4 regions of the Methylorubrum podarium genome follow, and region 4 is predicted to be linked to each of the others. Evidence: predicted binding sites of a transcription regulator. Region 4 holds the regulator's gene; each other region holds the start of a gene.

Region 1 (7,351 bases), on a different contig from region 4:
GGCGACGGCAGGGTCCGCATCGCGTGGAGCAGCCGGAAGAGTCGATCGGTGCGCGCCATCGCCCAACTGACGGAAACTGGCAGGTAGGCTTGGCTATAACGGCTCCCGTGCACCGGCAACAGGAGACCCGCCGATGATCACCCTCTACCACGCGCCCCGCAGCCGCTCGACCCGCATCGTCGCGCTCCTCAAGGAGCTCGATGCGCTGGAGCAGGTGAAGATCGATGTCGTCGCGATCCCGCGAATGGACGGCTCGGGCGGCCGCGACCCGCGCAATCCTCACCCGGACGGCAAGGTGCCGCTGCTCGACCACGACGGCACCCTGGTGTGGGAATCGAGCGCGATCATCCAGTACCTCGCCGAGCTGTTTCCGGCGGCCGGATTGAGCGTCCCGGCCGGGCATCCGCGGCGCGGCCCCTACCTGAGCTGGCTCGCGTGGTACGCGGGCGTCGTCGAGCCGGTGCTGACGCTGCAGGCCGTCGGGGTCGATCACCCGGCGATCGCCCGCACCTTCCGCACCGAAGCGGAGATCAAGGCGCGGCTCACCGAGACGCTGCGGGATCAGCCCTACCTCCTCGGCGACCGGTTCACCGCCGCCGACCTCCTGCTGCACTCGCCCTACGCGTGGTTCGGCAAGCCCGGCGTGCCGGAGATCGATGCCTGGGTCGATCGCTGCATGGACCGTCCCGGTGCCCGCTTCGCGGCCGAGTTCGACGCGGGCCACCCGCCGGCCTGACCTGGAACGCCACGTCCAGGCGCAGCAAAAAGCCCGCCGCGCTCACGCGCGGCGGGCTTTTTTCACGCCCGGTGCGTCGGGCGAGGCGCCTACGCCTCGCCCTCGTCCAGATCGTCGGCCGTCGGCTTGGCGTTCTCGAGGATGCGGTCGGCGACGAGACCCGAGTTCTGGCGGATCGAGGCCTCGATCTTGTTCGCGATGTCCGGATTGTCGCGCAGAAAACCCTTGGCGTTCTCGCGGCCCTGGCCGAGGCGCTGGCTGTCGTAGGAGAACCAAGCGCCCGACTTCTCGACGATGCCGGCCTTCACGCCGAGATCGACGAGCTCGCCGACCTTCGACACGCCCTCGCCGAACATGATGTCGAACTCGACCTGCTTGAAGGGCGGCGCGACCTTGTTCTTCACGACCTTGACGCGGACCGAGTTGCCGATGGCCTCGTCGCGATCCTTCAGCGTCGAGACGCGGCGGATGTCGAGGCGCACCGAGGCGTAGAACTTCAGCGCGTTGCCGCCGGTGGTGGTCTCGGGGCTCCCGTACATCACGCCGATCTTCATGCGGATCTGGTTGATGAAGATCACCATGCAGTTCGAGCGCGAGATCGAGCCGGTGAGCTTGCGCAACGCCTGGCTCATCAGGCGGGCCTGGAGGCCCGGCTGGCTCTCGCCCATCTCGCCCTCGATCTCGGCGCGCGGGGTCAGCGCGGCGACCGAGTCGACCACCAGCACGTCGATGGCGCCGGAGCGCACCAGCGTGTCGGTGATTTCGAGCGCCTGCTCACCGGTATCGGGCTGCGAGATCAGCAGGTCGTCGAGGTTGACGCCGAGCTTGCGCGCGTAGACCGGGTCGAGGGCGTGCTCCGCATCGACGAAGGCGCAGACGCCGCCCTTCTTCTGGGCCTCGGCGATGGTGTGGAGCGCCAGCGTCGTCTTGCCCGAGGATTCCGGCCCGTAGATCTCGATCACCCGGCCGCGCGGCAGGCCGCCGACGCCGAGCGCGATGTCGAGGCCCAACGAGCCGGTCGAGACGGTCTCGACCTCCTGCACCTTGTCGGTCTTGCCGAGGCGCATGATCGAGCCTTTGCCGAAAGCCCGCTCGATCTGCGTCAGCGCAGCCTCGATCGCCTTCGACTTGTCCTTGTCCGCTGCTGCCATTGTCGAGGATTCCACCATCTTCAGCGCAGGCTGGGCCATCGCTCGGCATCCTTATGCATGGGAGGGGCACGGCGCTCAATCCGCCGGAGCTGATCGATTTCGTACCTGTTTTGTTCTTTTTACGCAAGTCCCAGCGCGACGGTTTCCCACCGTCACCGCGGCGTCGTGCCACGCCTCTAACATTGCGGGTTGCACAACTTTCAATAACGATGACAAACATATGGAGGCGATGACGGAGATCATGGCGAGTATGCCATGTCTGTCCGCAACCTGGTCGGTCGATCTTCGTAGTGATGCGGAGGCGCGGATCGGGAAGTCGATCAATAAACCTATGTCAATATATTCAATTAATTCTAGGTTTAGTCACGGATTGGCGTTTGAAAGATTTGTGTGCTCATGGTCCGTGAGTACATCGTATTGTGTGTGACAGCAGTGAACTTCGAAGGGGTTGCATGAATATCGGATCTCGGGTCAGACTCCCGAATATCGTACGATGAAGTTCGGTAAAATTCACTGAAAGAGCCATCATCGATCTGCAAATCGCGAGGCGAGCCCTGAGCATGGCGCGCGAGAACTATGCGGCCCACTCTATCCTTGAGTGGACGCACGACAAGGTAGACTTCATGCTGAAAGACCTCAACGAACTTCGTGAAATCGAGCAGCTCTTGCGCCAGGCCGAGGAACGATTGGGGCCGACTGCGACATTCAGGCAGCGCACGCTTCTTCAGATGAGCCTGTTCGAGTTCCGGCGCGGCTTACGGGCCGAGGACGAGGAGGCGACGCCCTCCGTGGATATGTCGCAGGACGAGTCCGACAATCGATCGTTCTAAAGCCGTCCCTCTCGATCGAGCCGAAGCCACTGTGCGCGCATCACCGCGCGCATGCGAGAGGCGGAGCGCTCCTTCGTGCCCGCTGATGTAAATCCCACGAAATTCGCAGAAGCTCTGCTCGGGGATGCGGTTCCTCCGCGCCGTCGGTCGAGGGTCAGCTCGCCATCGTGCGCTTCACCGTCTCGACGAGCTGCTTCAGGCTGAAGGGTTTCGGCAGGAAGTTGAAGGTCTCGCCCTCAGGCAGGTTCTTGCGGAAGGCGTCCTCCGCGTAGCCGGAGACGAAGATCACCTTCAGATCGGGATAATGCTTGCGCAGCTCGCGCAGCAGGGTCGGCCCGTCCATCTCCGGCATGACGACGTCGGACACCACAACGTCGATGCCGTCGGCATGTTCCTCGATCAGGCGCAGGGCCTCGATGCCAGAGGCGGCCTCCAGCACCGTGTAGCCGCGGGCGGAGAGGGCGCGGGAATTGACCGCGCGGACCGGATCCTCGTCCTCGACGAGCAGGACGGTGCCCTGACCCGTGTGGTCGGTCGCCGGCTTCGGCGGCTCCGGCGCCCGCGCGACGGGGGAGGCGGCATCCGATCCCGGCTCGGACGGCTTCGGATCGCCCGTCACGCCGGCATCCGGCTTCGGCTCGCCACCGTCGGAGCCGGCGGGCTTCGCGAGCGCGGGCATCTCGGGCTCGGACGTCACCCGGGGCGGCGGCACCGGCTCGGGCAGGGCCTCGGCGCCGGGCTCGTGACGGGGCAGGTAGATGCGGAAGGTGGTGCCTTCGCCCACCGTCGACTGCACGTCGATGGCGCCGCCCGACTGGTTGACGATGCCGAACACCGTCGAGAGCCCGAGCCCGGTGCCCTTGCCGATCTCCTTGGTGGTGAAGAACGGCTCGAAGATCTTCTGGCGCACCTCGGGCGGGATTCCCTCGCCGGTATCGGTCACCTCAATCATCACGTGGTCGCCCGCCGGGATCCCCACCGGCCGCTCGCCGTCGACGGGGCAGTTGGCGGTGCGGATCGTCAGGCTGCCGCCGCCGGGCATCGCGTCGCGGGCGTTGACCGCGAGGTTCACGATCACCTGCTCGAACTGGTTCACGTCGGCCTTGATCGGCCAGATCTCGCGGCCGTGGCGGAAGTCGAGCTGCACGCGCTCGCCGAGCAGGCGCTTGAGCAGCAGTGTCAGGTCGGAGAGCGCCTCGCCGACATCCATCACCTCCGGCCGCAGGGTCTGGCGGCGGGAGAAGGCCAGCAGCTGGCGCACCAGGCTCGCCGCCCGGTTCGCGTTCTGCTTGATCTGCATGATGTCCTGGAAGGCGTGGTCGGTCGGCCGGTGGCTCGCGAGCAGCAGGTCCGAGTAGCCGATGATCGCCTGCAGGACGTTGTTGAAGTCGTGGGCGATGCCGCCGGCGAGCTGGCCCACCGTGTCCATCTTCTGGGTCTGCGCGATCTGCTGCTCGAGCTGGCGCTGGGCCGTGGTGTCGAGGGCGTAGAGGATCACCCGCTCGCGGTCGCCGTCGGCCTTGCCCTCGGCATCCGCGGCCTGCGTCCCGTCGGCATCCGCCGGACTCATCCACACGCGGGCCGAGCGCTCGCCGGGACCGGACAGGCCGACCTCGATCGGTTCGAGGCCGCCGAATCCGTTGGCGGCGCGGGCGAGCGCGCTCTCGATGGCGCCGCGATCGCTCTCCAGAACCGCATCGCGCATCATCGGATCGGGCGCGTCGCGGCCGGCCTCCGCCGCCGGCTGGCGCGGCATGCCGGCGAACAGGCGGACGAACGAGGCGTTGGCGCGGATCACGCGGCCGTCGCGGTCGAGGGTGGCGATGGCGATCGGGCTGTTGTTGAGGAAGCGGGCGAGGCGCACCTCGGCGGCGCGCTGCGGCTCGTCGGCATCCGAGCCGGCGGAGCGGTTGAGCACGAAGGTGCGCGAGGGGCCGGGCGCCCCGTCCTGCCCGTAGGCGACGCGGTGATAGAGCCGGGTCGGCAGCGGCTGGCCGTTGCGGCGGCGCAGATCGATGTCGTAGCGGTCGGTGCGCACCTCGCCGGGCAGGCCGGGCGCGGTGGTGAGCATGTCGGCGCCGGGCGCGATCTCCAGCAGCTTGAGCCCGCCCGAGCCGACGGTCGCGAGGTCGTAACCGAGCCAGGAGGCGAGCGTCGCGTTCATGTAGACGATCGAGCCGGCGGCATCGATCGACAGGAAGCCCGCCGGCGCGTGGTCGAGATAATCGATCGCGTGCTGAAGTTCCTGGAAGACGTTCTCCTGGCGCTCGCGCTCGTGGGTGATGTCGCTCACCGTCCAGAGCGCCGCGGAGCCGCGGTGGCGCGGGATCGGCCGCACGGCGATGCGGTACCACGCGAAGTCGCGGTCCGGCGCGCCGCCGGGCGGGGGCGACATCCGGATCTCTTCCGCGTAGGCGCGGTCGTCGCGGGACGCCTGCGCGAGCCGGTAAACCGCCTCCGAGACCTCCGGCGCGCCGACGAAGATGCGCTCGATGGAGCGCAGGTTCGAGAAGCTGTCGCCGCCGGCCAGCCGCATATAGGCCTCGTTGGCGTAGATCATCCGCCCGTTGTCCTCGACGACGAGCGTGCCCTCGGGGGCGGCGTCGACGATGGCGCGGGTGATGTCGTCGCGCGAGGCGGGGCCGGCGAGCTGCAGCGCGCCGATCGCCAGCGCGAACAGGAAGAACACGCCCGCCATCGCGAGCAGCGCCAGCAGGGCGAGGATGAGCGGCTGCGCCTGCTCGTTGGCGACGAAGGACAGCCCCACCGCCGCGCCGACGAGCAGCCCCGCCAGCATCAGCAGCAGGCCGACCCGGCCCGGCCGCTCCGAGCGATCGATCGAACCGGACGCCGGCACCGCTGGTCCGCTGACCTCAGCCATCAGGCCCTACCCATCCCTCGCACATGGCCGCCGCAGATGGCCGCCGCATATCACCGACGACCTTGGCCGCTTCGCGCCCCGTGGGTCGTCGACCGCCGCGTTGTTTGCCGGAGCATTGCCGGACAATGGTGCATAAACCGTGGCGCCTGAACGACTTCGCCGTCCCACGCGGAGGCGGATCGCGCGTCAGGCGGCCCTTCGGCGCAGGCGAAGCACGAAACCGATGACCTCCGCAACTGCGCGATAGTGCTCGGCGGGAATCTCCTCATCCACCTCGACCGTGGCGTGCAGGGCGCGGGCGAGCGGCGGGTTCTCCATCACCGGCACGTCGTGCTCGGCGGCGACCGCACGGATGCGCAGCGCCAGCGAGTCGACGCCCTTGGCGACGCAGACGGGGGCGGCCATGCCGGCCTCGTAGCGGAGCGCCACGGCGAAGTGGGTCGGGTTCGTCACCACCACGGTCGCGGTGGGCACGGCGGCCATCATCCGCTTCTTCACCCGCGCCTGGCGCAGCTGACGGATCCGAGCCTTCACCTCGGGGCTGCCCTCGCTCTCCTTGTGCTCCTGCTTCATCTCCTCCTTGGTCATGCGCAGGCGCACGTGCCAGCGGTGGCGCTGGTAGAGCGCGTCGCCGAGCGCGATGGCGGCGTAGGCCGCGAGCATGCCGCCCATCATCTTGAGCGCGAGCGTGAGCGTGCCCTGGAGGGCCGCGCCGGGATCGAGCTGAGCGAAGGATTCGGCCCGGTCGTGCTCGCTCCACAGGATCGCGCCCGCGACCGAGCCGACCACGACGATCTTGGCCAGCCCTTTGGCGAAATTGACCCAGGCATCCATGCCGAGCAGGCGCTTGGCGCCGGCCATGGGCGAGATGCGCGCGAATTTCGGCATCAGGCTCTCGGCGGTGAAGATCGGCCGGTGCTGGATCAGGCCGGCGGCGATGGCCGCGAGCATCGCGATGCCGAGCGGCACGGCGAGCGCCTTGGCGCAGACCCAGCCCGCCCGGACGGCGACACCGAGATAGGTGCCCCCGTCCGAGGACAGGCTGCCGGCATGTTCGAGGAAGCCGCGCATGTCGCGGGTCAGCCCCTCGGCCACCGGGCGGGCCGAGAGCATCAGGGCCAGCGTGAAGGCCGCCAGGATGAAGAAGGTGTTGATCTCGGGGGAGTTCGGGACGTCGCCGCGCTCGATCGCCTGCTCGATGCGCCGCGGCGTCGGGTCTTCGGTCTTGTCCTCGTCGTCGGTCTCGTCGGACACCGGTTCAGGCTCCCCCGTTCCGGATCGGCGCGCGGACCGTCAGCGGCCGAGGAACGCGCCGAGATAGCGGCCGAGATCGTCCAGGAACAGTCCCATGACGAGACCCAGCGCCCCGACGAGCAGCATCATGCCGATCAGCACCGAGGCGGGAACGGCGAGGAAGAACACCTGCAGCTGCGGCATCAGCCGGGAGAGCACGCCGAGCCCGAGATTGAACAGGATGCCGAAGACGATGAACGGCCCGGAGATCCGAACCGCCAGGGCGAAGCCGCGGCTGAACGCGTCGAGCGCCAGCTTGGCGGCATCCGCCATGGCCGGCACGCCGCTCGGCGGCAGCAGGACGTAGCTGCGCCCGATCGCTTCGAGGGCGACGTGGTGCAGGTCGGTCGCCATGATGAGCGTGACGCCGAGCAGCGCCAGGAAGTTGCCGAGCGCCGCCTGCTGCCCGCCCATCGTCGGATCGACGGTCATGGCGTAGGACAGGCCGAGCTGCTGCGAG
Region 2 (7,351 bases), on a different contig from region 4:
CGCCACGGGTGTCGGAGGCGCCGTCCGGCATCTGGGTCTGCGTGTCCCAGCCGAGGATGCCGCTCGCATCCCCCAGGGCGCCGAGCCGGGCGAAGGTGGCGGTCAGCGTCGCGTAAGCCTGCATGATCGGTCGAGATCCTTTCGTGTCGCCGGTGACGGTCAGTCCTCGCCGCGGCGCTCCTGCCGCAGCCGTTCCCAGTAGGCGAGGCGCTCCCGGTAGCGGGTTTCCATGCCCCGGTCGGTCGGCTCGTAGAAGTGCTGGCGCCCGAGCGCCTCCGGCCAGTAATCCTGACCCGAGAAGGCGTCGGGCTCGTCGTGGTCGTAGCGGTAGCCCTCGCCGTAGCCGATCCGCTTCATCAGCCCCGTGGGGGCGTTGAGGATCGTCCGCGGCGGCGCGAGCGATCCGGCGGCCTTCGCCACCCGCGTCGCCGTCTTGTAGGCGGTGTAGACCGCGTTCGATTTCGGCGCGCAGGCGAGATAGACGGTGACCTGCGCCAGCGCGAGCTCGCCCTCCGGCGAGCCGAGGAAGTCGAAAGCGTCCTTGGCCGCGTTCGCCACGACGAGGGCCTGCGGGTCGGCGAGCCCGATATCCTCCACCGCCATCCGCACGAGGCGCCGGGCGATGAACAGCCGGTCCTCGCCCGCATCCAGCATCCGGCAGAGATAGTACAGGGCCGCGTCGGGATCGGAGCCGCGCACGGTCTTATGCAGCGCGGAGATGAGGTTGTAGTGCCCCTCCTGCGCCTTGTCGTAGATCGGCGCCCGGCGCTGCACGAGGGTCTGGAGCTTCTCCGCGTCGAGGATCTCCCCGGGGCGGGCCGAGCGCCAGACCTCCTCCGCGAGCGTCAGCGCGGCGCGCCCGTCCCCGTCGGCCATGCGGACCAGGGCCGCGCGCGCTTCCTCGTCGAGGGGAAGGGGCTGGCCGTCCATCTCTTCGGCCCGGGCGAGCAGCCGGGCGAGCGCGGTCGAGTCGAGCGCCCGGAACAGCAGCACCCGGGCGCGCGAGAGCAGGGCGGCGTTCAGTTCGAAGGAGGGATTTTCCGTCGTCGCGCCGACGAGCGTGACGGTGCCGTCCTCCATGACCGGCAGGAAGGCATCGAGCTGGGCGCGATTGAAGCGATGGATCTCGTCGACGAACAGCAATGTGCCCTGACCCGTCGCGCGGCGCTTGCGGGCCGCCTCGAACACCTTCCGCAAGTCGGCGATGCCGGAGAAGATCGCCGAGATCTGCTCGAAATGCAGGGCGGTCTCGTGGGCGAGCAGCCGCGCCACGGTGGTCTTGCCGGTGCCGGGCGGTCCCCAGAACACAAGCGACCCGAGCGAGCGCGAGGCGAGCAGCCGCGTCAGCGCCCCGTCGGGTCCGGTCAGGTGCTCCTGGCCCACGACCTCGGCGAGCCGGCGCGGGCGCAAGCGGTCGGCGAGCGGCCGTGGCGCGCCCGTTTCGAGGCCGGCGGAAACGAACAGGTCGGACATGCGTGGCATGAACACCGCAGCCCCATCCGTCCGCAAGAGCCTTGACGGTCGGAGGCCCACTTCCCCCGCTGAGCCGGCTTGTGGGCTCGCTCGCCGCGTGCTAGGGCGCATCCCGTCGTCACGACACCTCTGCGGAGAGGTGGCAGAGTGGTTGATTGTACCGCACTCGAAATGCGGCATGGGTGCAAGCCCATCGGGGGTTCGAATCCCCCCCTCTCCGCCAAGTCCCACTGATCTCATTGCAGAAATTGGCGCAGAAGACGGCCTACCCCACCATCTACCCCACCAGGGTGAGATGGCAGGCCTGAGATGGCGGACGCGAGCCCCACCGTCGGCGAGCTTTTCAAGGCCAAGGCCGTCACCGACTCTGAGGTGAGCGCGGCGGTCGAAGCCTACCTCGCTGATCCTGAGACGCACGCACACCTGATAGCGCAAGGCTACAGCGTCGATCTCGCCGCAGCGGTCATCGGACACGCTTGGGCGCATCACGTTGTCGGTCTGATCGAGTCGAGCCAATCACTGAAGCGCGGGGCCGTACGCACCGCGATCCTGCTCGCGCGGGCGCGGAAGGCGTGACGCGAGGCGTCTAGCGACCTTGCCGCGTTCGGGAGATATGCCAGCGGATGGTGAAGCGCACGACGCCCCAGACATCGACCTCCGCCAGTTCCTCCAGCGCGTAGACGGGAAGGTCGGCGTTGTCGAAGGCGAGGCGCGTGCGGTGGCCCTCCACGACCATGCGTTTAATCGACATCTCGCCATCGACGGCCGCGACGACGACGCTGCCGTGGCCGGGCTTGAGGGTGCGGTCGACGCAGGCGAGATCGCCGTCGAAGATCCCGGCATCGCGCATCGAGTCGCCGGCGATGCGCCAGAGGAAGGTGGCGGGCGGGTTCGGCACGAGCCAGCGCGGCAGCTCCAGCGCGTTCTCGACGAAGTCATCGGCCGGCGAGGGAAATCCAGCACAGAGCGCTGGGCCCATCAGCGGCACACGAACTGTGGAAAAACCTTCCGATGGCAGCTCCGCGACCGTGTGCAGCCTCACCCAAGCCCCCATCTGCGTTAGAACAGATGAAGAACAAACAGCACCTGCGCTGCCGGTTCAATCGAGTTGGCGGACCAAGCGCAAACGGCTGTGTTCGCCTGTGGATAACGGGGACGGAGGGGTGATGATGATGTCGCAGGAGCGCCGCCACTTCCACTGCACGGACGGCCTTGATGTCGTCTTTGACCTGAAGGGGCGAATGGTGGCTGATGAGGAGGTGCGCTTGGTCTGCGCGAGCGTGGCGGCCGAGCTGATGCAGGGGTGTGCTGCTACGATCGATTGGTCAGCCTGGATCGTCGACGTGCACGACGCCTACGGTCAGCACGTGATGACGTTCGGCTTTGACGAGATCGCGAACGAGGTCGGCTTTCTGCCGGCTCTGGCAGCCTGAGGAGAGCACCATGGCGATGAAGACGACCTACCTCGTGCAGACCTTCGTGCTGAAGCGGAAGCGGCTGGTGCCCGGCGATCGGCAGGCGTCACCGACGAGCAGCGGGGCGATGAAGCGGGCGGAGGCGATGGCCGCGCGGATGCCCGGCACGGCCGCCCTGCAGATCGTCGCCGACGATGAGACGGGCGAGCTCGAAAGCGCGACGATCCTCGGCCAATACGGCGAGGTGCCGGACGACTTCGCCGAGAGCCTGCAGGCAGCCTGACCATGCGCACCATCATCGAGATCCACAACGGCAGCGCCGCGGCTATCAGCGGCGGTGGGGAGGTTCTGGCCGACCTCTTGGGCCGAGCTCTGATGACCGGCAGCGACGCGGCGTGGGACAAGCTGCGGCCCTACGGGATTTCGCGCATCACAGAGCGACACCCGACCGAGCCGACGAAGGTGATCGTCGGCGAGCGTGAGATCGAAGTGCGATGACCGACGACGAGAGTTCTGCCGCCGAGATGCGCGGCCTTCTCGGCTTCGCCCGCGGTCTCGGCCTGGACGAGGCGACCGTGCGGGAAATCTACGAAGCCGTCGGGCAGGAAGCTGCGCCGGCCGGCGTCAACGCAGCAGCCAAGTGCCGACGAAGCACAGAGCGGCAGAGTAGACGGGATGCCCTTCCTCATCCGTCACTAGCACCGTGATGGTTTGGCGCTCGCCATCCTTCGGAACCTCGTATTTTGCGATCTCAGGCAGCAGGAGCTTGGCCTCCAGAGCAGCGGCCTGCACATCGTCACAGAGAGTACCTTCGTCGTCGCGCTCGTTGCGACCGTCATGGATGTCGAAGAAGAAGCGAGGCACACGGCACTCCACGCGTGAGGCGGGAGCACATCTGTCTCTCAAGCGCGGAACGCCAGGGGTTAGGCCGCGACGTCATCAAGCTAGAACGCAGCCTGAGCGCTGGCCATAACATAGACGTCGCTTGATGGCTTTGCCGTCGAGCGCTGCTGCCCTACGCCTCGGGCTGCCGTATGTGCGGGCGAGATAGCCGCGTGGGCCGCCGGCGTCAGCGTTGACGACCGCATGGACGAGGTTCGGAAGCGGATGCTCGCAGCGGCGCACGCAGTCTAGAACAAAAACCCCGCGCCGGCGGACCGGGCGGGGGCTGAAATTGAGCGAGTTTAGCGGGAAGCGGGCATAACTCGCGGGCTCACCCCGGCGCTGCCCATCCGAAATGAAGCGCGCCCGTCCGCCATCGGTCCCCGATATAGAAGCGAGTGCGCTCGATCGCCGGGCCGATGTCCGCAGAGGGTGGATTTCGTTGAAAAACTCCCAGGTAACGTCTTAGGCGTTGCCCAGGGCTGGTCGTCGGAGAATGTTTTCCTCCCGTCGGCCGTTCGATACCACAACTGAAGCGCGTTATCGGCGAGACAGTAGTAGAACTTTCTCCAGCGGGCGCGTCTCTCGGTGCTGTTTCGGGCCGGCCCCGAGTTTTCAACGAAATCGGTGGTAAGCAGGCATTCGGCCGAGAAGTCCCGACAGGCGGCTTCTCCGCTTACAGCAGACCTTCGGCGAGCGTGCATCACTGAGCGCTCCAGGACGCTGGCGTCGAGGATGCTATGCGAGCCGGCTTATGATCCAAGCCTGTGCTTCAGCAAGGTCGGCGAAGAGGGGAGGATTCGGATCGTCCACTCGCCCGAACCCAGCCTCCAAGAACCACTTACCCGCTTCCGACCCGTGCTCGTCCGAAAGGTGCACCAGTACCGCAACAAGGAAGCCCTCTTGGAACACAAGATAGCTCTCTTGATCGTCGCTGCCCGTAGCGATCTGTACGGGCTGTAGGCGCAGGTTCATGCGGTGGCTCGGTCACCCAGGTGCAGGTAGTTGGCCCTGAATTCGGCCAGCGCCCGCAGGCGGGCGTAGTCGAGGATCTTCAGCCGGCCACCTCGAAGTTCAATCAGCCCGCCCTGCCGCAGTTCCCTCAAGGAGCGGTTGACGTGAACGGAGGTGATACCGGTGGTGTCGGCCAGATCCACCTGCGTTAGCGGCAGCGGGTAACTGTCTCCGGGTGCAAGCCCGGCTGCCTGAAACCGCAGAAGAAGCTCGCAGAACAGGTGCGCCAACCGCTCCACGGAGGAGCGCCGGCCCAGGTTCATCAGCCACTCACGCAGGGTCGCTTCGTCCACCAGCGTGTTCTTGCGCAGCGCTAGGGCGATCTGGGGACGGTGCTCCCGCAGATCGGCGATCACCTCGGGCGCGAGGTGCACGACCTGGCAGGCTGAGAGCGTAGTGATGGAGTGGTCCATCTCGTCCAGGAGCGCCACGTCAAGATCACACAGATCGCCCGGCAGAAGGTAGGCGTTGATCTGGCGTGCGCCGTTCGCCCGGAGCTTGTGGCGGCAGGCAAGGCCCGACAGCACTAGGAACACGCCGTTGGGCTTGTCGCCTTCCCGCACGAGATACGTGTCCGGCGGGACGATCCGTGGGTTTGCGCAGATCTGCTCCAGCAGAGCACGATCCGTATCCGACAGAAGCGCGAACCTCTCCAGCTTGCGGGTGAGCGGATTGGCGCCGCCCACGATTTGCGTAATCGGGTTGGTAGGGGTGGCACTAGCTGCTTCCTGTCTGACGGCCGCAGCGGTCAGCGACAGCTCGTCGAGGACCGATACCACGTCGTCGGGCGGAGCCGGCTTGATGATCCACGTGACATCGCGGAAGGCAACGGCGAGCGGCTCGTCCTGCCGGTAGCCGGAATGCACGAGGAAGGGCACACCGCGCTGCCGCAGGGCATGCACCAATTCGGCGCAACGCTTATCCCTAAGGGCGATGCCAATGACGGCAAGGGTGGGCGTCTCCTGCTCCAGCAGGTTCAGCGCCTCAGCCGCCGTGGCAGCTGGCCCGAGCACACGGTAGCCTGCCTGCTCCAGACTATCACTAAGGTCCATGCCCACCAGCGGAAACTCTTCCGTCAGCAGGACCGAGAGTTTGTGATTGAGGCTCATCACGGACACATTGCTGACTATGCCACTCGCCTTCTCATCGAAGCAAGGCCCACCGATGAAGGTTAAGCCTCGATCCAAACGAATAGAATACGGCCGTGTTCCTTGGTCTGGTACCTGACCATTCGCTACGTCTGACGCCGGACATAAGTCCGCCGTTTCGTTGAAATGGCAGGCGGTACGCGCCAGATAATCATCATCGCTTGCCGGTTGGTCCGGGCGCAGGCGCTTGGGAGACAGCGTGTGCTCTTGCCCCAAACGGGAGCAGAGTCGTGTCTCAGCCTCAGCAAACAGCCGTCCGCAATCGCCTGCTTGGTGCGCTCACACCGGATGCCTTCGCCCATCTCGCACCTGTCCTGGAAGCGGTGCCGATCGGAATGACCGAGGTCCTGATCGAGGCCAACCAGCCGATTGCTTACGCCTCCTTCATCGAAGACGGACTCGTGTCCCTGATCTCGAACACTGCCGAAGGGCGTATTGAGGTCGGCCTAGTCGGCTACGAGGGACTGATCGGTGTGCCGCTCCTGCTCGGGACCAACCGCACGCCGCATGTCGCGATGGTGCAGGCTGGTGGCAGAGCCTTGCGCATCGGTGTGTCTGAGCTACGTGCGGCAATTGACGCGAGCCCGGCACTGCGTGGGGTGCTAGGGCGTTATGTACAGAGCCTGATTGTGCAGGTCGGGCAGACAGTGCACGCCAACGCCGATCTTCAACTTGAGGCTCGCCTCGCGCGCTGGATCCTGATGATGCATGACCGTCTGGCCAAGGACGAGTTGCCAGTCACGCATGATTTCCTGTCGCTCATGCTTGGCGTGCGTCGCCCTAGCGTGACGACCGCCACGCACATCCTGGAGGGTGTCGGCATGATCCAGAACCGGCGTGGGCGCATCTATGTCCGCGATCGCGAGAAGCTGCTGGATCTGGCCGGTGATGCCTACGGCTTGGCCGAGGCCGAGTACGAGCGGCTGCTCGCGGAGGCCTGAATCCTGCCGCGCTTCTTCCTCAACATACGCCGGCAGGGCGTGCTGATCCGCGACGAGGAAGGCGATGAGCTTCCCGACCTTGAAGCGGCGCGAGCACTGGCGTTGAACACCCTGCGTGAGATGATGCGGCTACCCCACATCTATGGCCAGCCGCGTGAGTGGAAGCGCAACGTCTTCGTCATCACGAACGAGGCTGGTACGGTACTGGCCGAGGTGCCCTACGATGCGCTGCTGTGACCCTGACGCACCTCAAGCCGTGCGGCGCAGGGGGCTGATCAGACGTGCGTACTCGGCCTCGGCAGGCCCGTAGGCCTCGCCGGCAGCCTCCTCCAGGCCCGCACGGTTGAGTACAATGACGCGACCGCGCCGTGCCTGGATCAGCCTAGCACCTTCTAGCATCTGCAGCGCCACAGTGACGGTCGGTCGGCGCACCCCGAGCATCAGCGACAGGAACTCGTGCGTGATCGAGAGTTCATCT
Region 3 (7,351 bases), on a different contig from region 4:
CGACCCGCCAGCTGGAGCGCTTCCTGCGCGACCGGCGGGCGGAGAGCGGCATCATCTACTGCTCGTCGCGCAAGCGGGTGGAGCAGCTCGCCGACACCCTGAAGGGCGACGGCTTCAACGCCCTGCCCTACCATGCCGGGCTCGACCAGGGCACGCGGGCGCGCAATCAGGACACCTTCCTGCAGGAGGACGGTGTGGTGATGACCGCGACGATCGCCTTCGGCATGGGCATCAACAAGCCGGACGTGCGCTACGTCTGCCACGCCGACATGCCGACCAACATCGAGGGCTATTATCAGGAGATCGGCCGCGCCGGCCGCGACGGGCTGCCGTCCGACACGCTCACTCTCTACGGCCTCGACGACATGGCCTTGCGCCGCCGCCAGATCGACGAGAAGGAGATCTCGGAGGAGCGGCGCCGGGTCGAGCGGCGCAAGCTCGAGGCGATGATCGCGCTCTGCGAGGGCGCCGCCTGCCGTCGGCAATCGCTGCTCGGCTATTTCGGCGAGGCGAGCGCCGCTTGCGGCCGCTGCGATCTCTGCCGCAGCGGCGTCTCGCTCATCGACGGGACGGTGGCCGCCCAGAAGCTGCTCTCGGCGATCGTGCGCACCGGCCAGCGCTTCGGCGCGGCCTATGTCTGCGACGTCGTCCACGGCAAGGAGAGCGAGACGATCCGGCGCAACGGGCACACGGCGCTCAAGACCTTCGGCGTCGGTGCCGAGAAGCCGGTGGCGGCGTGGCGGGCCCTGCTGCGCCAGCTCTTCGCCGCCGGAGCGGTCGCCGAGAACACCGACGGCTATGGCGGTCTCGTCATGACCGAGAAGGGCGAGGCGATCCTGTTCGGTCGCGAGACCATCGAGGTCAGGCCCGATCCCGAGCCGAAGAAGGCCGAGCCGAGGAGCCGCCGCTCCGCAGCCCGCGACGACGAGGCGAATGCGCTGAGCGAGGCGGACGAGGCCCTGTTCCAGCACCTGAGGGGCCTGCGCGCCACCATCGCCCGGGCCGAGGGCATCGCCGCCTTCATGGTGTTTCCCGATCGCACCCTGATCGAGATGGCGCGCGCGAAGCCCGTCGATCTCTGGGCGCTGCGCTCGGTCCACGGCGTCGGCGAGCGCAAGCGCGAGGCCTACGGTGAGCGCTTCACCGACGCGATCCGCGAGTTTCTCGACGACGCCAAGAAGGCCGGCTGACGCCCTTCGCCCGTCGCCCGCCGAACCCGATCCCCCCTTCACCGAGCCGTCCGCGACTCGGCGGGACGGCCCGTCGCAGACATCTGGGCTTGCCATGCAAGGGTTATCCACATATTGTCCACAGAAAGAACATAACGCGAACATCAGCTGCCGACACAGGCGGCGCGCCTCCTAACACGGACCCGGTCCACAGCCTGGGGACAACCATGAGAACCGCCGACAAGCAGATCGCCGACATCCTCGTGCGCTACGGCGAGCCCTTCGCGGGCAACGTCTGGCGCGTGCAGGGCACCGCCGTCATCTACCACAAGACCCTGGAGCGGATCGCCGGCCACACGAAGATCCGCTTCGACCCGCCGACCCTGCTGCGCAGCGAGCGCGACGAGGCGGTGATCCTCGTTACCGGCCGCATGCCCGGCGAGAAGGCGGGCGACGAGCGGGTCGAGTGGTCGATCGGCGAGGCGCTGGTGAACGTGAACTACCGCGTCTCCGGTCGGCAGGCGGCCTATGTCTACGCCATGGCCGAGAAGCGGGCGAAGGACCGGGTCATCCTCAAGCTGATCGAGCTGCACGGCCTCGTCTATTCCGAGGAGGAAGCCGACGAGTTCCGCCAGAACCAGCCGATGGCGATCCGCGCCGTGGACGAGGATTTCGATGCCTCCCCGGCCTTCGACGAGGTGACCGAGCAGGAGGCCGACCTCAAGCGCCAGATCGACGAGGCGGAATCGATCAACGCCGTCACCGATCTGATGCTCGACGAGCGGAGGCAGGGAATTCTCAACGCCATGCCGCACGGCACCCGCGAGGAGGTGCGCGACTACGCCAAGGCCCGCCTGCGGGCGCTCGGCTGGCCGCCGGCCAAGAAGGCGGGACGGGGCAGCCGCGCCGCGTAACGGGATCCCGAAGGGCAAGCCCTTCGGCCGGGCGCCGGGGTAGCGCCCCGGCTTCCCTTCACCAGGGCTCTGCCCTGGACCCGCGAAAGGACTTGTCCTTTCGAAACCATGACGGGGTGAGGGCATGAACGCGCCGGTCCGGCCTCCCGATCTCGACGTGCTGGCCGGTTCGGTGGAGCGCGTGACGTTCCACAGTGCCGAGACCGGCTTCTGCGTCCTCAAGGTCCATGCCCGCGGCCGGCGCGACCTCGTGCCGGTGGTGGGCCACGCTCCCGCCATCGCCGCGGGCGAGTGGCTGACGGCGGCCGGGCGTTGGGTCACGGATCGCGAGCACGGCCTCCAGTTCCGCGCCGACACGCTCCAGGTCACGCCGCCGACCGGGATCGAGGGCATCGAGCGCTATCTCGCCTCCGGCCAGATGCGGGGCATCGGCCCGATGATGGCCAAGCGCATCGTCGCGGCCTTCGGCGAGGCGGTGTTCGAGGTCATCGAGGCCGAGCCCGCTCGCCTCACCGAGGTCGAGGGCATCGGCCGCAAGCGCGCGGCCCGCATCGTCAAGGGCTGGGCCGAGCAGAAGGCGGTGCGGGAGATCATGATCTTCCTGCACGCCCACGGCGTCGGCACGGCGCGGGCGACCCGCATCTTCCGCACCTACGGCGGGGATTCGCTCAAGGTGATGGCCGAGGATCCCTACCGGCTCGCCCGCGACATCCGCGGCATCGGCTTCCGCACGGCGGACGCGATTGCGCTCCGCCTCGGCCTCGCCCGCGACGCGCCGCAGCGGCTCGCGGCCGGCGTGTCCTACGCGCTCCAGACGGCGATGGACGAGGGCCATTGCGGACTTCCCGTCGAGCGGCTCGTGCGTCTCGCCGCCGACCTCCTCGACGTCGCGCCCGATCTCGTCCGCGTCGCGGCGGCGCTGGCGCTCCGCGAGGGACGCGAGGTCGTGGCCGACACCCTCCGCGGCGAACCCTGCCTGTTTCTCAAGGGCCTGCACGGGGCCGAGCGCGCCATCGCCATGCGTCTCGCCGAGCGCGCCGCCGGCTCGCCGCCCTGGCCGTCGATCGACCTTGCGCAGGCCCGCCCCTGGGTCGAGAGCAAGACCGGCAAGACCCTGTCCGCATCCCAGGCCGAGGCGGTCGGGCTGGTTCTGCGCTCGAAGCTCTGCGTGCTCACCGGCGGCCCTGGTGTCGGCAAGACCAGCACGCTCGACGCGATCCTGCGCATCCTGACGGCGAAGGGCGTGCGGGTGCTGCTCGCCGCGCCGACCGGTCGGGCGGCCAAGCGGATGACCGAGCAGACGGGGCTCGAGGCGCGCACCCTCCATCGCCTGCTCGAGATCGACCCGCGCAACGGAGGCTTCCAGCGCGGCGAGGACAAACCCCTCGAGTGCGATCTCCTCGTCATCGACGAGACCTCGATGGTCGACGTGCCGCTGATGCACGCCCTGCTCAAGGCGGTGCCGGACCATGCCGGCCTGATCCTCGTCGGCGACGTCGATCAGCTGCCCTCCGTCGGCCCCGGCCAAGTGCTGGCCGACGTGATCGCCTCGGGCCGCGTGCCGGTGGCCCGCCTCACCGAGATCTTTCGGCAGGCGGCGGAGAGCCGGATCGTCGTCAACGCCCACAGCATCAACACGGGGCGGATGCCGCTCACCGCACCGAAGGGCGAGGACAGCGACTTCTACCTCGTCGAGATCGAGGATGCCGAGGCCGGCGTCGACACGCTCGTCGAACTCGTGACCCGGCGCATCCCGCGCCGCTTCGGCCTCGATCCGGCCCGCGATATCCAGGTTCTGACGCCGATGATCCGCGGCTCGCTCGGCAGCCGCAACCTCAACAACGCCCTGCAGCGGGTGCTGAATCCCTCGCCGTCCGCGCAGGTGGAGCGCTTCGGCTGGCGTTTCGCCCCCGGCGACCGAGTGATGGAGACCCGCAACGACTACGACCGCGACGTCTTCAACGGCGATCTCGGGACGATCAGCGCCATCGACGCGGAGGAGGAGGCCCTCGTCGTCGATTTCGACGGGCGGCCGGTGGTGTACCCGTTCAACGAACTCGACACGCTGGTGCCGGCTTTCGCCACCACGATCCACAAGGCGCAGGGCTCGGAATATCCGGCGGTGGTGATCCCGGTGGTCACGCAGCACCGCACCATGCTCGCGCGCAACCTGCTCTATACCGGCGTCACCCGCGGCCGCCGCCTCGTGGTGCTGGTCGGCCAGCGCCGGGCGATCGGCATGGCGATCCGCGAGGCAGCCTCGCGGCGGCGCTGGGCGAAGCTGCGCGAATGGCTCGAAACCGCCTGAGACGGAGGACCGCGTTTTGGCCTCGCCCCGGCCCCGCCGCATCGTGTAGGCAACGGACGACCGAGCGACTCGCCGAGACGCTCGACCTTCCCGTCTCCGAGAACGGCGGTCCGCCATTCCTGATTCTGACACGCAGCCGGTGCGGCAGGTCTTCTATCTGCCGGGTTTCGATCCGCGCGAGCCCGAGACCTATTGGGGTCTGTTCCGACGCGAGAGCCGCATCACGGCCGAGCGGCGCGGCGTGGCGATCACCGTCGGCGATCCGGTCCGCTCGGCGGACGGCATCAGCCTTGATTGGGATGTGCGAAGCGAGGCCGACGGTGACGCGACGCGGGTGCGCTACTCTCTTCTGCGCTGGGACGACATCGTCCGAGCCCGGTTCCCCCGCTCCAACCTGCGGCGGCTGACGAGCCTGCCGGGATTATGGTGGCGGTTGTGGCGCTCCGGCTACCTGCGGCGATTCCAGCGCGAGGCGCGGCGCTTCTACCGGGTCATCGTCAGCGTCCACCAGTTCTATTTAGTCTTCGTGCTGGCGAGCCTCGGGCTGGCCGTCGCGGCGGTGGCGCTGACACCGCTCTCCGGGCTGCCCATGCTGGCCGGAGCGGCCCTGGTCCCGGTGCTCGCCTACGCGATCCTGGCGCTCGTGATGCATCTGACCCGCGGAAAACCGCTCTACGTCGCGCATCTCGTCGACGACACCACCTTCACGCACGACCACGCCGCGGGCCGCGAGACCGCGATGCGCGAGCGCCTGGGTCCCTGGGCGGAGCGCATCCGCGCGGCGGAGGGGCGGGCCTCCGAGATCGTAGTGATCGGGCATTCCTCATCGAGCTTCCTCGCCTTCGAATGTCTCGACCGCATCCTGACGGTCGATCCCGGTTTCGGCCGGCGCGGCACGCCGGTGACGCTCGTGACCATCGGCAGCGTCATCCCCTGGATCACCCTCGATCCGCGGGCGGAGGAGACGCGCCGCGCCCTCGACCGGGTCGGCCGCGACGGGGCGATCGGCTGGCTCGATATCCGCGCCAACTGGGATTGGCTCTCGATCCACCTGCGCGATCCGGTGAGCGCCTCGGGCCTGCCGTCGCCGCCGCTCGGCCGCTTCGCCGTGATGCGGGTCGAGATCGAGGATCTGATCGAGCCCGACCTCGTCGCGCGGCGGCGCTGGAACCTGTTCCGCATGCACTTCCAGCTCCTGATGTCGAGCCGGGCGCCGGACGCCTTCGATTACGTCGCCTTCGTCGCCGGGCCGATGCCGGTGCACGAGGCGGTCGAGCGGTGCCGGACGCAGCGAAGCACGGCTGCGAGCGAAGAATTTACTTAGAAGAACGGAAGGACCGGCTTGTGCGCAATCGGCTCATGGAAGCCCATGCCCTTTGCAGCCGGTGCTGATCCGCTCTAGAGCGGAGCGCGAAGTTGTTTCGCGTCGCAGGGGGCCATCGGATCCATCGCCGGTCGGCCCCAAGGGGTCCGGGTCGGACCGCGGCAAAGGTTTTGGACAGGGCCTTCGGATGTTTCGCAACGACGTTCCGATCACACCCGAGCTGGTGCGCCAGCACGGCCTGACACCCGACGAGTACGAGCGCTTCCGCGCCCTGGTCGGCCGCGAACCGACGCTGACCGAACTCGGCATCGTCTCGGCGATGTGGAACGAGCACTGCTCCTACAAGTCCTCGCGCAAGCACCTGCGCGGCCTGCCGACCTCCGCACCGTGGGTGATCCAGGGGCCGGGCGAGAATGCCGGCGTGATCGATATTGGCGACGGGCTCGCCTGCGTCTTCAAGATGGAGAGCCACAACCACCCGAGCTTCATCGAGCCCTACCAGGGCGCGGCGACCGGCGTCGGCGGCATCCTGCGCGATGTCTTCACGATGGGGGCACGACCTATCGCCGCCCTGAACGCCCTGCGCTTCGGCTCGCCCGACCATCCGCGCACCCGCCACCTCGTCTCCGGCGTGGTCGCGGGCGTCGGCGGCTACGGCAATTCCTTCGGCGTGCCGACGGTGGGCGGCCTCGTCGGCTTCCACAAGCGCTACGACGGCAACATCCTCGTCAACGCCATGGCGGTCGGCCTCGCCCGCACCGACGCGATCTTCTACGCGGCGGCCACGGGTGTCGGGAATCCGATCGTCTATCTCGGCTCGAAGACCGGCCGCGACGGCATCCACGGCGCGACCATGGCCTCGGCCGAGTTCGACGAGGCCAGCGAATCGAAGCGCCCGACCGTGCAGGTCGGCGATCCCTTCGCCGAGAAGCTGCTGCTGGAGGCCTGCCTCGAACTCATGGCCTCGGGCGCCGTCATCGCGATCCAGGACATGGGCGCGGCGGGCCTGACCTGCTCGGCGGTCGAGATGGGCGCCAAGGGCAATCTCGGCGTGGAGCTGCATCTGGAGAAGGTGCCGACCCGCGAGGAGGGCATGACCCCCTACGAGATGATGCTCTCGGAGAGTCAGGAGCGCATGCTCATGGTGCTCAAGCCGGGCATGGAGGCCGAGGCGCAGGCCATCTTCGTGAAGTGGGGCCTCGACTTCGCCGTCATCGGCCACACCACCGACACCCTGCGCTTCGTCATCAAGCACAACGGCGAGACCGTCGCCGACCTGCCGATCAAGGAACTCGGCGACGAGGCGCCGCTCTACGACCGGCCGCACCTCGCCAACACCCATCAGCCGGTCATCAGTGCCGCGAGCGTCGAGGCGGGCGTCCGGAATGCGGAAGCGCTCAAGCGCCTGATCGGCTCGCCCGAACTCGCCTCGAAGCGCTGGGTCTACGAGCAGTACGACCACTTCATCCTCGGCAACACCGTGCAGAAGCCGGGCGGCGATGCGGCCATCGTCCGGGTCGAGGACGGTCCGAAGGGGCTCGCGCTCACCACCGACGTCACGCCGCGCTACTGCGAGGCCGATCCGGTCGAGGGCGGCCGGCAGGCGGTGGCGGAAGCGTGGCGCAACATCACCGCC
Region 4 (7,351 bases):
GGTCGAGGCGGCGGTGACGATCGACGACGGCGCCAAGACCGTCGCCTTCCAGGTCGAGACGAGCGCCGGCCCCGTTCGCTTCGAGGGCATCGCCGGACCCGACGCGCTCGTCGGCACCCTGCACGGCGCCGACGGCGCGCAGCCGCTGCGCCTGAAGCGCGTCCTGCGCCCCCGCGCGCAGCAGGCCTGCCCCGGCGAGACCACAGGCTCGATCAACTGATCCGTCTCCGGCCATTGACCTCGTGGGCTGCCGGCGCAAGTGAGGCGCGGGGGCCGACACGAGGCAATCAGCATGGGCGGGACGAAGCGCAGCTACCGGATCGCGGTGATCCCGGGCGACGGCATCGGCAAGGAGGTCGTGCCGGAGGGGGTGCGGGTGCTGGAGCGGGCCGCCGCCCGCCACGGCTTCGAGATTGTGCAGGACTGGTTCGATTTCGCCTCCTGCGACTACTACGACGCCCACGGGCGGATGATGCCCGAGGATTGGAAGGATCGCGTCGGCGGCCATGACGCGATCTTCTTCGGCGCCGTCGGCCTGCCCGACCGCGTGCCGGACCACATCTCGCTCTGGGGCTCGCTGATCCAGTTCCGGCGCGAGTTCGACCAGTACGTCAACCTGCGCCCGGTGCGCCTGATGCCCGGCGTCGCGAGCCCGCTCGCCGGCCGCAAGCCCGGCGACATCGACTTCTGGGTAGTCCGCGAGAACACCGAGGGCGAGTACTCGAATGCGGGCGGGCGGATGTTCCCCGGCACCGATCGCGAGTTCGCCGTGCAGGAATCGATCTTCACCCGCCACGGCGTCGATCGCGTCCTGAAGTTCGCCTTCGAGCTGGCGCAGAGCCGGCCGAAGCGTCACCTGACCTCGGCCACCAAGTCGAACGGCATCTCGATCACGATGCCGTACTGGGACGAGCGGGTGCGGGCGGTGGCCCAGGGCTACCCCGATGTCCGGTGGGACCAGTACCACATCGACATCCTGACCGCGCATTTCGTGCTGAACCCGGACCGGTTCGACGTGGTGGTGGCCTCGAACCTGTTCGGCGACATCCTCTCCGATCTCGGGCCGGCCTGCACCGGCACCATCGGCATCGCGCCGTCGGGCAACATCAACCCGGACCGGCTCTACCCGTCCGTGTTCGAGCCGGTGCACGGCTCGGCCCCCGACATCGCCGGCCAGGGGATCGCCAACCCGATCGGCCAGATCTGGTCGGGGGCGATGATGCTGGAGCATCTCGGCGAGCGCGAGGCCGCGGCCGAGATCGTCGCCGCCATCGAGCGGGTGCTCTCCGAGCAGGCTCTGCGCACCCGCGACCTCGGCGGCAGCGCCGACACGCAGACCTGCGGTCGCGCCGTCGAGCAGGCGCTGGGCTGACGGGCCGGCCTCGATGAGACCCGTCGTCGTCACCGTGGCGATCACCGGCTCGGTCGCGCGCAGGGCCGACAACCCGACCGTGCCGATCACGCCCGCCGAGCAGATCGAGTCGACCCACGCCGCCTACGAGGCCGGTGCGGCGCTCGCCCATATCCACGTGCGCGCGGACGACGAGAGCCCGTCCCTCGATCCCGAGCGGTTCGGGCGGGTGCAGGAAGGCATCCGCCGGCACTGCCCGGACATGATCGTGCAATTCTCCACGAGCGGGGCGGGCTCCGACCCGGAGGAGCGGGGGGCCTGCCTGATCCACCGGCCGGACATGGCCTCGCTCACGACGGGCTCGGTCAATTTCGGCGACGGCGTCTACGAGAATCCGGCGGCCTCGTTCACGGCGCTCGGTCGGCGGATGCGGGCGGAGGGCGTCTCCCCGGAGATCGAGGTGTTTGACCTCACCCATCTCCACAATGCCCGCCGCCTCGTGGACGAGGGCGTGATCGGCGCCGCGCCCCATGTCCAGTTCGTCATGGGCATCCGCAATGCCCTGCCGCCCGACCCACACCTGCTCGACCTCCTGCTGGCGGAGACCCGGCGCCTGCTGCCGGGCGCGACCTGGGGCGCCTTCGGCATCGGCCGCTTCCAGAGCCCGGTGATGGGCTGGGCGCTGGCCCGGGGCGCGCAGGGCGTGCGCACGGGCCTGGAGGACAACGTGCGTCGCTCGAAGGAGCGGCTCGCCGACGGCAATGCGGACCTCGTCCGTCTGGCCGCCGAGATCTGCGCCGAGCACGGCGCCCGTCCGGCGACGCCGGCCGAGGCGCGGGCGATCCTGCGCCTCGATTGATCCTGAGCATCGTCCCGAAAGGCGGCCGCCGGCTTTCGGGACGATGCTCCCTCGCCGATCAGGCGAGGGCGGGTCTCGCCTTGCGCCCCAGCGCCTCCTCGACGGTGCCGTCGCCGTCGAGATAGCCGTGGCGCTTCGGGTTCGGCATCAGCAGCGAGGCGACGAACGAGACCGCGAGCAGCACCGCGACGTACCAGAAGAAGCTGCTCTCCGCGCCCGCCTGCTTCAGCCAGAGCGCGACCGCCTCCGCCGTCCCGCCGAACAGCGAGTTGGCCACCGCGTAGGACAGGCCGACGCCGAGGGCGCGCACCTGGGTCGGGAACAGCTCCGCTTTCACGATGCCGCTGATGCCGGTGTAGAAGCTGATGACGATCAGCCCGATCATGATCAGGCCGAAGGAGAGGACCGGGCTGGTGGTGGCGCCGATCGCCGACATCAGCGGCACGATCATCACCATGCCGAGCCCGCTGAACAGCAGCATGCTCGTCTTCCGGCCGATCCGGTCCGAGAGCCAGCCGAAGAAGGGCTGGATCACCATGTAGACGAACAGGGCCGCCGTGGTGATCTGCGAGGCGGACACCTTGTCCATATGCGCGGTGTTGAAGAGGTATTTCGGCATGTAGGTCGTCAGCGTGTAGAACGACAGCGACCCGCCGGCCGTATAGGCGAACACCACGGCGAAGGCGCGCCAGTGCTTGAACAGCCCGGCGAAGGTTCCCGACTCCTTCGAATCCTTGTTCTCCGCGCTCATCGTCTCCGACAGCGAGCGGCGCAGGAACAGGGCGATCACCGCGGCCAGCGCACCGATGACGAAGGGGATGCGCCAGCCCCAGGCGGTGAGCTGCTCGGCCGTGAGCAGGCTTTGCAGCACAACGAGGACCAGCGAGGCGAGGAGCTGGCCGCCGATCAGCGTGACGTACTGGAACGACGCGTAGAAGCCGCGCTGCCCCTTGGCGGCGACCTCGCTCATGTAGGTCGCGCTGGTGCCGTACTCGCCGCCCACCGAGAGGCCCTGCACCATCCGCGCGAGGACGAGCAGCACCGGTGCGAGAGGCCCGACCGTGGCGTAGGTCGGCAGCAGGGCGATGGCGAGGGAGCCGCCGCACATCATCAGCACCGAGATCATCAGCGAGGTCTTGCGCCCGAGCCGGTCGGCGATGCGCCCGAACAGCCAGCCGCCGATCGGCCGCATGAAGAAGCCCACCGCGAAGACGGCCGCCGACTTGAGAAGCTGGCCGGTGCTGTCGCCCTCGGGGAAGAAGACCGGGGCGAAGTAGAGGGCGAAGAAGGCGTAGCAGTAGAAGTCGTACCACTCGACGAGATTGCCCGACGAGGAACCGACGATCGCCATGATGCGGCGGCGCCGGTCGGCCGCGTCGTCCTGCGCTTCCGCCGTCGCGGTGATGTCCGACATGCTGTTCCCCTGCTGATCCGGCCCTCGGGCGGACGTGAGCCAGATAAAGCTAAGCGCCGGGCCGAGACGGACCAGCCGCTGGGACAGCACAGGCGCAGGCGGATGTCAGCGAAGGAGGCGCCCGGCCGTATCGATCGACCCGACGCGAAACGCGCTCGAGATTCGGGTTCCGCAGGCTGCGCCCATCCGCCCGGAGCCATCGACCCGAACGCTTGCGGCCCGGCATCGCCCGGAGAGGGATAGTAAAGCTCGTAAGCTCGCTACGGATTTACAAACACATAGAGCCCGCCCGTCAGCACGTCGGCGGCGATATACGAGCCTCTCCATTTATTGCCAGGCTTGTCCCGAAGAACAAGCGGCAATGCATCTTCGGGGAACGATTTTCGCGCGGTCGCCGTTGCGAGCCGGGTTTCGGCGCCGCGTCGGTCGCCGGCAGCAGACAGGAACGGACCATGACGAAGTTCTTTCGCAGCACGGCAACCGCCGCGATCCTCGTGCTCGGCGCGGCGACCGCCCTCGCTCAGGGCGGCGGGGCCGGCGGTGGTGCCGGCGGTGGCGCGGGCGGAGGCGCCGGGGGCGGCGCCGGCGGCGGTGCCGGGATGGGAGCCGGAGGTGCCGGCGGCGCGGGCGGTGCCGGTGGCGGCGCCGGCGGGAGCATGGGCGGCGCGGGCGGCGGAGCCGGCGGAGCCGCGAGCGGACCCCGCGGCGGAGCCGGCGAGGCGGGTGGTGCCGGCGGCGCCCGCGGCGGCGGCGAGATGGGGGGCGGTGCCCGCGGCGGCGAAGCCGGCGGTGCGGCGGGCGGCGCCGGACGGGGCGGCGCGGCGGGAGAGACCGGCCCCCGCGGCGGTCGGGACGGCGGCCCGGACCGCGCCGGAGAACCGGGTGAGCGCGGCGCCCGCGACGCCGGTCGCGACGGCGCGGGCGAGCGCGACGGCCGGAGCAGCCGTGACGCGGCCGGCGAGCGCGGCGGGCGCGACGGAGCCGGTGAGCGCGGGGGCCGCGACGGGGTCGGTGAGCGGAGCGGTCGCGGGGCGGCGACGGAGGCACGCGGTGCCTCCCGCAGCCTGAGCTCGACGCAGCGCACCGAGTTCCGTCAGTCGATCACCCGCTCCAATGTCCGGGCGGTCACGAACGTGAACTTCGCGGTTCGCGTCGGCACGGCGATCCCGCGCTCGGTTTCGCTGCATCCGCTGCCGCCGGCGATCCTCTCGCTGGTCCCGGCCTATCGCGGCCTGCAGTTCATCCTCGTCGGCGACGACATCGTCATCATCGATCCCGACACCTACGAGATCGTGGACGTCATTCCGGCCTGATCCGGATCCGCGAGGTCGCAACGAAGGGCGGCGGCGCTGCGGCACTGCCGCCCTTCGCATGTCTCGGTTCGTCTTGCGGAACAGGAGAGGAACGTCTAGGCTGTTCGCGCTTTGTTTTCAACGATTCTGCGGCGCCCCCGGCCCGCGGTCGACAGCAGGTGCCGCATGCTGACCCGCAAGCAACTCGAACTGCTCCAGTTCATCCAGCAGAGGATGCAGGAGAGCGGTGTGCCGCCGTCCTTCGACGAGATGAAGGACGCGCTCGATCTCAAATCCAAATCCGGCATCCATCGCCTGATCATGGCGCTGGAGGAGCGCGGCTTCCTGCGCCGCCTGCCGAACCGGGCACGGGCGATCGAGATCCTGCGCATGCCCGACATGCCGGCCGCCAAGCAGGGACCCGCGCCCGAGCCGCGCCGCTTCACCCCGAGCGTGGTCGAGGGCGGCCTCTCGGCCAAGCCGCCCGCGCCGAAGCCGCCGATGCTGCAGGCCCACGACGGCAACGGGCATTCGGTGATGGTTCCGGTGATGGGCCGGATCGCCGCCGGTACGCCGATCTCGGCGATCGAGAGCCAGAGCCACTCGATCTCCATGTCTCCCGACTTCCTGTCGGGCGGCGAGCATTACGCGCTCGAAGTGCGCGGCGATTCGATGATCGAGGCCGGCATCCTCGACGGTGACCTCGTGGTGATCCACAAGCAGGACACCGCCAACAACGGCGACATCATCGTGGCGCTGATCGACGACGAGGAGGCGACCCTCAAGCGCCTGCGCCGTCGCGGCTCCTCGATCGCGCTTGAGGCGGCCAACCCATCCTACGAGACCCGCGTCCTCGGTCCCGATCGGGTGCGCATCCAGGGCAAGCTCGTGAGCCTCGTGCGCCGTTACTGAGGCGTCTCGGGGAGCGGCGGGTCCGTCGGATCGACGTCGCGGGCTGATTCGGGCTCCGACCGGGCTGCCGGCGTCATCACCGCGCCGACGGCCCGGGGCTGCCAGGGCTTCGGTTCACCGGCGCCGCGCGTCGTGACCACCTCCGGCCCCGCCGGGCCGAGCCGGATCGCGGTGGCGCCGTGCACTGCCAGGAAGCTGCGGTCGGCGATCAGCGGCGCGGCACAGCCCGGCGGGGCGCGCAGGCGGCTGATCAGGATGTCGGCCCGGACGCAATCCTCAGGGAAAGCGCGCTTGTCGTTGACGAGGGCGACGGCACGCCCGTCGATGGCGGCCAGGGTGCAGCCGAGGCGGTCGCATCGCGGCCCGGCGGTAGCGGTGATCGCGTCGGGGCGGCGCCCGTCGCCGTCGGCCTTCAGCCATTGCTCCAGCACGAAGCCGGGCGGGCGCCCGAGGACGACGAGGCGCCCGTCCTTGCCGCGGATTGCGGCGCCGGCCCCGTCCCGGTCGATGTAGATGTCGTAGCGCGCCGGGCTCGCGGCCAGCGCGATGCCGAGCCCCGCCGGCAGCAGGGCGAGGAGACGCAGCCGCGACACCGGAAGGGTCGCGAGGAGCAGGGCGGCCGCGAGCAGCACCAGGGCGCCCGTGCCGAAGGCCGGCAGCACCACGTTGGCCTGCCCGAACCCGGCGATCCAGGCCGAGATGTCGAGCATCCCCCGCACCGCGAGCCCCATCAGCCACCAGACCGGACGATCGAGGGCGAAGGGATAGGCCAGCATCCCGAGCACCGCCGCGGGCATCACGGCGAGGGAGACGAGCGGCAGGGTCAGCGCGTTGCCGACGAGGCCGAAGGGCTGCACGGTCTGGAAGTGGTAGGTGGCGAAGGGCGCGGTGGCGACCTGCGCCACCAGCGTCGTGGCCAGCGTGCCGACCACCGCGGTCGCCGTCCACGACGCCGCCCGCGCGATCCGGGACGGGCTCTCGGTCCGGAAGACGCGCCCGTCGATGAGCGGCGCGCAGGCGATCAGCCCGGCCACCGCCCCGAACGACATCTGGAAGCTCGGGCCGAGCAGCGCCTCCGGCTCGCGGGCCAGCGCCAGGATCGCGGCGAGCGCCAGGTTGCGCATGCTGAGCGCCGGGCGATCGACCAGGATCGCGCCGAGCATCACCAGCGTCATGATCAGCGCCCGCTCGGCGGCGACGTCCCAGCCCGAGAAGGCGCAGTAGGCGGTCACCCCCAGCATCGCCGCGCCGGCCGCGATCTTCTTGATCGGCCAAGCCAGCGCCAGCACCGGCACCAGCGCGAGCCCCGCCCGCACCAGCCAGAACACGACGCCCGCCGCGAGCACCATGTGCAGCCCGGAGATCGAGACCACCTAGTTGCGAGTAGGCCGGCTTTCGTTTTACGAACAGGCGTGACGGAAAAGCCTGGGCGGTGAGATGTCGGACAGGGTCGGGAGCGAAGCGGAGCCGGGCCCGGCGACCGCCTATTCCTACATCCGGCTGAGCTCGAAGCGACAGTCGAA

What was found. Region 4 encodes LexA, which represses DNA repair genes until DNA is damaged. Its sites were predicted from a motif close to TGTTCNNNNTGTGTTCNG; they were not measured.
Region 1: recA (recombinase RecA) is a predicted target of LexA. The motif match lies at 1,988-2,005, and genes of this name have one in related genera.
Region 2: ABS772_RS15015 (LexA family protein) is a predicted target of LexA. The motif match lies at 2,534-2,551, and genes of this name have one in related genera.
Region 3: ABS772_RS18275 (trna delta -isopentenylpyrophosphate transferase) is a predicted target of LexA. The motif match lies at 1,316-1,333, and genes of this name have one in related genera.

What each region holds. Positions count from the first base shown of each region.
Region 1 is NZ_JBELQE010000050.1:96,733-104,083, reverse strand. Features, by position in the region: gene ABS772_RS08505 (helix-turn-helix transcriptional regulator) at 1-59, opposite strand, end outside; gene ABS772_RS08500 (glutathione S-transferase family protein) at 134-736, shown strand; gene recA (recombinase RecA) at 826-1,926, opposite strand; gene ABS772_RS08490 (hypothetical protein) at 2,448-2,717, shown strand; gene ABS772_RS08485 (ATP-binding protein) at 2,872-5,598, opposite strand; gene flhB (flagellar biosynthesis protein FlhB) at 5,785-6,852, opposite strand; gene fliR (flagellar biosynthetic protein FliR) at 6,892-7,351, opposite strand, start outside.
Region 2 is NZ_JBELQE010000084.1:2,256-9,606, reverse strand. Features, by position in the region: gene ABS772_RS15035 (carboxypeptidase M32) at 1-124, opposite strand, end outside; gene ABS772_RS15030 (replication-associated recombination protein A) at 160-1,473, opposite strand; tRNA gene ABS772_RS15025 (tRNA-Ser) at 1,607-1,696, shown strand; gene ABS772_RS15020 (hypothetical protein) at 1,783-2,049, shown strand; gene ABS772_RS15015 (LexA family protein) at 2,060-2,452, opposite strand; gene ABS772_RS15010 (DUF6894 family protein) at 2,640-2,906, shown strand; gene ABS772_RS15005 (hypothetical protein) at 2,917-3,171, shown strand; gene ABS772_RS15000 (hypothetical protein) at 3,174-3,386, shown strand; gene ABS772_RS14995 (DUF6894 family protein) at 3,513-3,752, opposite strand; gene ABS772_RS14990 (helix-turn-helix domain-containing protein) at 4,742-5,893, opposite strand; gene ABS772_RS14985 (Crp/Fnr family transcriptional regulator) at 6,163-6,873, shown strand; gene ABS772_RS14980 (DUF6894 family protein) at 6,874-7,110, shown strand; gene ABS772_RS14975 (Crp/Fnr family transcriptional regulator) at 7,123-7,351, opposite strand, start outside.
Region 3 is NZ_JBELQE010000091.1:139,177-146,527, reverse strand. Features, by position in the region: gene recQ (DNA helicase RecQ) at 1-1,190, shown strand, start outside; gene ABS772_RS18275 (trna delta -isopentenylpyrophosphate transferase) at 1,397-2,083, shown strand; gene recD2 (SF1B family DNA helicase RecD2) at 2,208-4,391, shown strand; gene ABS772_RS18265 (hydrolase) at 4,531-5,715, shown strand; gene purL (phosphoribosylformylglycinamidine synthase subunit PurL) at 5,903-7,351, shown strand, end outside.
Region 4 is NZ_JBELQE010000085.1:102,038-109,388, forward strand. Features, by position in the region: gene ABS772_RS16400 (hypothetical protein) at 1-220, shown strand, start outside; gene ABS772_RS16405 (tartrate dehydrogenase) at 293-1,372, shown strand; gene ABS772_RS16410 (BKACE family enzyme) at 1,386-2,210, shown strand; gene ABS772_RS16415 (MFS family transporter) at 2,269-3,624, opposite strand; gene ABS772_RS16420 (DUF1236 domain-containing protein) at 4,077-4,937, shown strand; gene lexA (transcriptional repressor LexA) at 5,103-5,828, shown strand; partial or broken gene ABS772_RS16430 (ComEC/Rec2 family competence protein) at 5,822-7,201, opposite strand; gene ABS772_RS16435 (recombinase family protein) at 7,266-7,351, shown strand, end outside.